One region of the Streptomyces sp. NPDC090445 genome, then DNA from elsewhere that is predicted to be linked to it. Evidence: riboswitches for the same ligand, from Rfam matches in the RefSeq annotation. Region 1 holds a riboswitch; the other holds the start of a gene.
What was found. Region 1 has a riboswitch for glycine ahead of gcvP (aminomethyl-transferring glycine dehydrogenase). Riboswitches for the same ligand answer to the same signal wherever they lie in the genome.
Positions count from the first base shown of each region.

Region 2: another riboswitch for glycine. It lies ahead of gcvT (glycine cleavage system aminomethyltransferase GcvT); the one in region 1 lies ahead of gcvP (aminomethyl-transferring glycine dehydrogenase).

Region 1 covers NZ_JBIVXV010000003.1:10,076-13,474, reverse strand. The annotation lists gene gcvP (aminomethyl-transferring glycine dehydrogenase) at 1-1,858, opposite strand, end outside; glycine riboswitch at 2,056-2,153, opposite strand; gene ACIQUT_RS08120 (PRC-barrel domain-containing protein) at 2,267-2,647, shown strand; gene ACIQUT_RS08115 (DNA polymerase IV) at 2,710-3,399, opposite strand, start outside.
Region 2 covers NZ_JBIVXV010000021.1:35,071-38,469, forward strand. The annotation lists gene gcvH (glycine cleavage system protein GcvH) at 1-353, opposite strand, end outside; gene gcvT (glycine cleavage system aminomethyltransferase GcvT) at 461-1,576, opposite strand; glycine riboswitch at 1,759-1,862, opposite strand; gene ACIQUT_RS29655 (AAA family ATPase) at 2,128-2,793, shown strand; gene ACIQUT_RS29660 (enhanced serine sensitivity protein SseB) at 3,181-3,399, shown strand, end outside.

The sequences.
Region 1 (3,399 bases):
CCTTCATGCCGGCCATCACGGCGCTGGCGGCGTTGGTGCCGTGCGCGGAGGACGGGATGAGGCAGACGGTGCGCTGCTCGTCGCCGTTCGCGCGGTGGTAGGCGCGGACGGCGAGGAGGCCTGCGAGCTCGCCCTGGGAGCCGGCGTTCGGCTGGATGGAGACCTTGTCGTAGCCGGTGACCTCGCAGAGACGTTCCTCCAGCTCGCTGATGAGCGTGAGGTACCCCTCGGCCTGCTCGACCGGGGCGAACGGGTGCAGCTGGCCGAACTCGGGCCAGGTCACCGGCTCCATCTCGGTGGTCGCGTTGAGCTTCATCGTGCAGGAGCCCAGCGGGATCATGCCGCGGTCCAGCGCGTAGTCCTTGTCCGCGAGCTTGCGCAGGTAGCGCAGCATCGCGGTCTCGGAGCGGTGCTGGTGGAAGACCGGGTGCGTGAGGTACGCGTCCGAGCGCAGCAGGCCCTCGGGCAGCGCGTCGGCGGCGGTCCCGTCGAGCGCCTCGATGTCCGCGGTGACGCCGAACGCGGCCCAGACGGCCTCGATGTCGGCGCGCAGGGTGGTCTCGTCGACGGAGACGGAGACGTGGTCGGCGTCGACCTGGAACAGGTTGACCCCGGCCTCGCGGGCGGCGGCGACGACCTCGGCGGCCTTGCCGGGCACGCGGGCGGTCAGTGTGTCGAAGTACGCGCCGTGCACGAGCTCGACCCCGCCGGCCGTCAGACCGGCGGCGAGCAGCGCGGTGTAGCGGTGGGTGCGGCGCGCGATCGTCTTCAGGCCCTCGGGGCCGTGGTAGACGGCGTACATGCCGGCCATGACGGCGAGCAGCACCTGCGCGGTGCAGATGTTGCTGGTGGCCTTCTCACGGCGGATGTGCTGCTCGCGGGTCTGCAGGGCCAGGCGGTACGCCTTGTTGCCGTCCGCGTCCACGGAGACGCCCACGAGGCGGCCGGGCAGCGAGCGGGCGTGCTTGTCCTGGACGGCCATGTAGCCGGCGTGCGGGCCGCCGAAGCCCATCGGGACGCCGAAGCGCTGGGTGGTGCCGACGGCGATGTCCGCACCCAGGGCGCCCGGGGAGGTCAGCAGGGTCAGCGCGAGCAGGTCGGCGGCGACGGCGACGATCGCGCCGAGCCCGTGGGCCTGGTCGATGACCGGCTTGATGTCGCGGACGGCACCGGAGGCGCCCGGGTACTGGACGAGGACGCCGTAGATGCCGCGCTCGGCGATCTCGGCCGGGATGCCGTCGGACAGGTCGGCGACGACGACCTCGATGCCGATCGGCTCGGCGCGGGTCTCGACCACGGCGATGGTCTGCGGCAGGGCGTCGGCGTCGACGAGGAACACGTTGCCCTTGGCCTTGCCGACGCGGCGGGCCAGGGTCATGGCCTCGGCGGCGGCGGTGCCCTCGTCGAGGAGGGAGGCGCCCGAAGTCGGCAGGCCGGTCAGGTCGGCGACGACGGTCTGGAAGTTCAGCAGGGCTTCGAGGCGGCCCTGGGAGATCTCGGGCTGGTACGGCGTGTACGCCGTGTACCAGGCCGGGTTCTCCATCACGTTGCGCAGGATCACCGGCGGGGTGAAGGTCCCGTAGTAGCCGAGACCGATCATCGAGGTCATGACCTGGTTACGGCCGGCCAGGTGGCGCAGCTCGGCCAGCACCTCGGCCTCGGTCCGCGCCTCGGGCAGGTTCAGCGCCTCGGCGGTCTTGATGACGTCCGGTACCGCGGCGGCGGTCAGTTCGTCGAGCGAGCCGTAGCCCACCTGGGCGAGCATCTTGGCCTGCGCCTCGGCGTCCGGGCCGATGTGGCGCTGCTCGAAGGGGATGCCTCGCTCCAGCTGGGAGAGCGGAATGCGGTTGGCGGTCATGTACGGAGGCCTCCTGGGTCGTACGACCTGCGAGGGGCACCACGGCGCGGGCGCCCGGACGGCCTCCCCCTCTGTCATCTCAACCTGAGAGCTTCACCGGCTCCAGCGGAGTTCGTCCGCGGGGTCCGGCTTTCACCGTCGGTGAGGGGTGGAACCGGCACTGCGGGCCCGGCACCGCCCCTGCTTTCCAGAGTGGCCTCGTCCGTGCGGTACGTATGCCTGAGAGATTCCGGGGAGGATTTGCTCCTTCGGCGCCTCCGTCGAGCTCGGTGGAGGACTCTCCCGCACAGGGTCAGCAGCCATCACCCAGCCTACCAGCGAGGTTCCCGGACCACCTTCGAGTGGCCCCCTCCAGGGAAATGGCCTTTTGTAGTCATTACGGAGGAGTTGCGACCACGTGGAGGGACCGTGCAGACAGATATCGATCCCCGCAGCCTGATCGGCCGCAAGGCGTTCGACCGCAACGGCACCAAGATCGGAACCGTTGACGAGGTCTACCTCGACGATGCCACCGGCGTCCCGGAGTGGGCCGCCGTCCGGACCGGTTTGTTCAGCCGGGACGCCTTCGTCCCCCTGGAGCCGAGCGAGTTGGTCGGCGACACCCTGCGCGTCCCCTTCGAGCGCGCCCTGATCAAGGACGCCCCGGACTTCGGCGTGGGCCGCCACCTGTCCCCCGAGCAGGAGCTGCAGCTCTACCACCACTACGGGCTGGACGTCTCCCTCCCGTCCGACTTCACGTTCAAGGGTGATTTCGGCCACCTGGCCAACGGCGAGCAGGGCGAGGAGTAGCCCCCGCCCCGGTCACGCGGCCCGGTCACCCGGCCCGGTCACCCGGCACGTCACTCGGCACGTCACCCGGCCCGGCCCACCAGGGGCAGCGGATCGGACGGCTCCAGATCGGGGTCGTCCACCTGGAAGGTGCGGACCCGGCCCGGGGCCGATCCTGGCTGCTCGAACCGCACGGTCACCCGCCCGATCCCGCTGCCCTGCACCCACCCCGGCCCGTAGACGGCATGTCGGACGTCCTTCCCGGCCGCCCAGTGCCGCTCACGGGCGCGCTCCGGCAGGTCGGCGGACCCATCGGTCGGCCCGTCCCCCGCAACCGCCTCAGAAGCCCCCTGGGCCCCTTCCGGACCCCCACCCCCGTCGGCCCCCGGAAGCCCTTCGGCCCCTCCCGCCCCGGCGGACGCGTCCGGGGCGCTCTCCGGAGCCTCGGCGGCCGCGGCGGCGGCCTGGGACTGCGCGAACAGGTCCTCCTGCGTATAGTCCGCGAGCCCGGTCACGCCGACGCCCAGCAGCCGCACCCCGCCGGTGGTGTCCACCGCCTCCAGCAGCCGCGCCGCGGCCTCCCGCACCACCGCCGGATCGTCGGTCGGCCCCCGCAGCGTCTCGGAGCGGGTCAGCGTCGAGAAGTCGTACCTGCGCACCTTCAGCACGATCGTGCGCCCCGAGTGCCCGGACCCCCGCAGCCGCCGCACGCACCGGTCGGCGAGCCGCTGCACCTCGGTCCGGATCCGCACCCGGTCGTGCAGGTCCACGTC
Region 2 (3,399 bases), on a different contig from region 1:
TCGTCGGCGGAGAGCAGGTCGGCCGGCTCCTCCGCGACGCGGACCTTGAACAGCCAGCCGCCCTCGAACGGAGCGGAGTTCACGAGGCTGGGGTCGTCCACGACGTCCTGGTTGGACTCGACGACCTCGCCGGTGACGGGGGAGTACAGGTCGCTGACCGACTTGGTCGACTCCAGCTCGCCACAGGTCTCGCCCGCAGTCACCGTGTCGCCGACCTCGGGGAGCTGGGCGTAGACGACGTCACCGAGCGCGGTGGCCGCGAACTCCGTGATGCCGACCGTGGCGACGCCGTTCTCGGCGGCCGACAGCCACTCGTGCTCCTTGCTGAAACGCAGCTGCTGGGGGTTGCTCATGACCTGATTCTCCTGGATGCGGGGGAGTGCGGACGAACAGTGGTCTTGCGTGGTGAGACGCCTCGGCCTGTGGCCGGCGGTCGGCGGCCGGGGCCGCCGCGCGGGCGCTACTTCTGCCGCTTGTAGAAGGGCAGGGCGACGACCTCGTACGGCTCATGCGTACCGCGGATGTCCACGCCGACGCCGGAGGTGCCGGGCGCGGCGTGGGCGGCGTCCACGTACGCCATCGCGATCGGCTTGCCCAGGGTCGGGGACGGGGCGCCGGAGGTGACCTCGCCGATCACCTCGCCGCCCGCCACGACCTGGAACCCGGCGCGCGGGACGCGGCGGCCCTCGGCGACCAGGCCGACCAGCTTGCGCGGCGGGTTCGTGGCGGCACGCTCGGCGGCGGCCTCCAGGGCGGCGCGGCCCACGAAGTCGCCCTCCTTCTCGAACTTCACGACCCGGCCCAGACCCGCGTCGAACGGGGTGAGGGAGGTGGTCAGCTCGTGCCCGTACAGCGGCATGCCCGCCTCCAGGCGCAGCGTGTCGCGGCAGGACAGGCCGCACGGCACCAGGCCGGCGCCCTCGCCGGCCTTGGCCAGCGCCTGCCACAGCTCCACGGCGTGCTCGGGGGAGACGAACAGCTCGAAGCCGTCCTCGCCGGTGTAGCCCGTACGCGCGATCAGCGCGGGCACGCCGGCGACGGTGCCCGGCAGGCCGGCGTAGTACTTCAGGTTGTCCAGGTCGGCGTCGGTGAGCGAGGCCAGGATGCCGGGGGACTCCGGGCCCTGGACGGCGATCAGCGCGTACGCGTCGCGGTCGTCGCGGACCTCGGCGTCGAAGCCGTCGGCGCGCTCGGTGAGGGCGTCGAGGACGACCTGGGCGTTGGAGGCGTTGGCGACGACCATGTACTCGGTCTCGGCCAGGCGGTAGACGATCAGGTCGTCGAGGATCCCGCCGTCCTCCCGGCAGATGTGCGTGTAGCGGGCGCGGCCGACGCCGACGGTGGAGATGTTGCCGACCAGGGCGTAGTCCAGGAGCTTCACGGCCTCCGGACCGGTCACGGTGATCTCGCCCATGTGGGAGAGGTCGAAGAGGCCGGCCTTGGTGCGCACGGCGTTGTGTTCGTCGCGCTCGCTGCCGTACCGCAGCGGCATGTCCCAGCCCGCGAAGTCGGTCATGGTCGCACCGAGCGAGCGGTGCAGCGCATCGAGGGCGGTCAGGCGGGGGGCAGTGCTCATGGGTGTGGCTCCCGGGTCCCAGGGCATGACATGACGAGGACGATCCTCCCCATCTGTCATCGGAACCTGAGAGGTTCGCCGAGAGTCCCGCGGGAACGGGAACACCGACTTGCACCTTGGGTGGAGCACACCCCGGTCCGTCGCGGGGGACGGGAGGGGCGCGGCTCGCTTTTCAGATCTGCCTCATCCACGCGGTACGGGGCCTGAGAGATTCAAGGGAGGTACTTGCTCCTTCGGCGCCCGGACGCGGCCTCGCGGCCTGCCGGGACTCTCCCGCGCGGATTCAAGCGGCCGGTATGCAGTTGGTCCAGATGGCGCACATCATTGCACGCCGTACCGCGGATCGGGTGGGCGGGCCCGAAAGACTGTGTCATTCGCTCAGCCGCGGGCAGGGTCCGGTGGGCGGTGTCCTGTCGGCGGGCGGTGTCCGTCGGTGACGGGCGGTGTCCGGTGGGCGGACGGCCGGGCCGGAACCGGCGGTGTCGGATTACCGTCTCTTTACACTCAGTGGGCATGGGGTCTTCGAGGCCCGACACGGGGGAGGCGATCTTGTGCGGAGATTCGGAGTACTGGCGACCGCCGGGACCGCGGACGGCGTGCCCGCGCAGCGGGCGCGCGAGCACCACGGACCGGTCCGCGACCTGCGCGGCCGGGGGGACCGCGGGCCGCGCTGGCTCGGCTTCGCCGAGGGCGACATCGTCGTGGTCTCCGGCCTGCCCGGCGGCGGCAAGAGCACGCTGATCAAGCGGGCCGCCGAAGGCAGCGGCATCGACTCCCAGGACGTGCGCGAGCGCTGGGAGCAGCGCATGCCCGCAGGGCTCCCGTACGCCGTCTACCGCCCGCTGGTGCGGATCGCGCACTACTGGGGGCTGTGGCGGATCCTGCGCTCCGGGGCCTCGGCCGTCGTCCACGACTGCGGTACGCAGCGCTGGGTGCGCGGGCTGCTGGCGGCGACGGCGCGGCGCCGCGGCCGGGCCCTGCACCTGCTGATCCTGGACGCCACCCCGCAGGAGGCCCTCTCCGGGCAGGCGGCGCGGGGCCGCGGCGTGTCGTCCTACGCCTTCGCCCGGCACCGGGCCGCGGTGCGCCGGCTGGTACGGGCCGCGGAGTCCGGTCCGCTGCCGCCGGGCTGCACCTCGGTGGTCCTGCTGGACCGGGCCGCGGCCGCACGTCTGACCCGCATAGCCTTCCGCCCCACGGAACCCGACACCGCCTGAACCGGGGCCGGACGGGGCCACGGCGGGCCCTGGCGGGCGCGGGGAGGACCGGAGGGCGCGCGCCGGGCGGTGCGGCTGCCGGACGGCAAGGCCGGGTCCGGGAGGCGGCCCTGGCGGGCTTCGCGGGCCCTGGCGGGCGCGGGGAGGGCCGGGCGGTGGGCCGCGGCGGGCGGCCGGGGCCGCGGTGTGCCTTCGGGGCGCTGGTCGGCGCGGGTCCCGGCGGGTGGGCTTCGCGGGCCCCGGCGGGCGTCGGGAGGGCCGGACGGCGGGCGGCCGGGCGGTGCGAGACCGGGTCCGGGCGGTGGGCCCTGCCGGGCGGCCGGGTCCGGGAGGGGTGCGCGGGCGGCTACCCTCAGCCCGTATACGGCGCGACAAGCGGAGGCGGAGATGGACGGCGGCGGCTGGCCGGAGAACGAGCTGGAGCAGGTGCTCGGGGCGGCCCTGGGCACGGCCGATGCCGGCCCGAGGATCGTCCAGGTGCTGGGCCGGAGCCACGTGTGGGTGCCGCTGCCCGGCGGAGGCGGCCCCGACAGCCCCTCCCTCACCCTGCCCACCATGGAGATCGGCGGGGCGCCGTACGTCCCCGTCTACAGCTCCGAGGGCCAG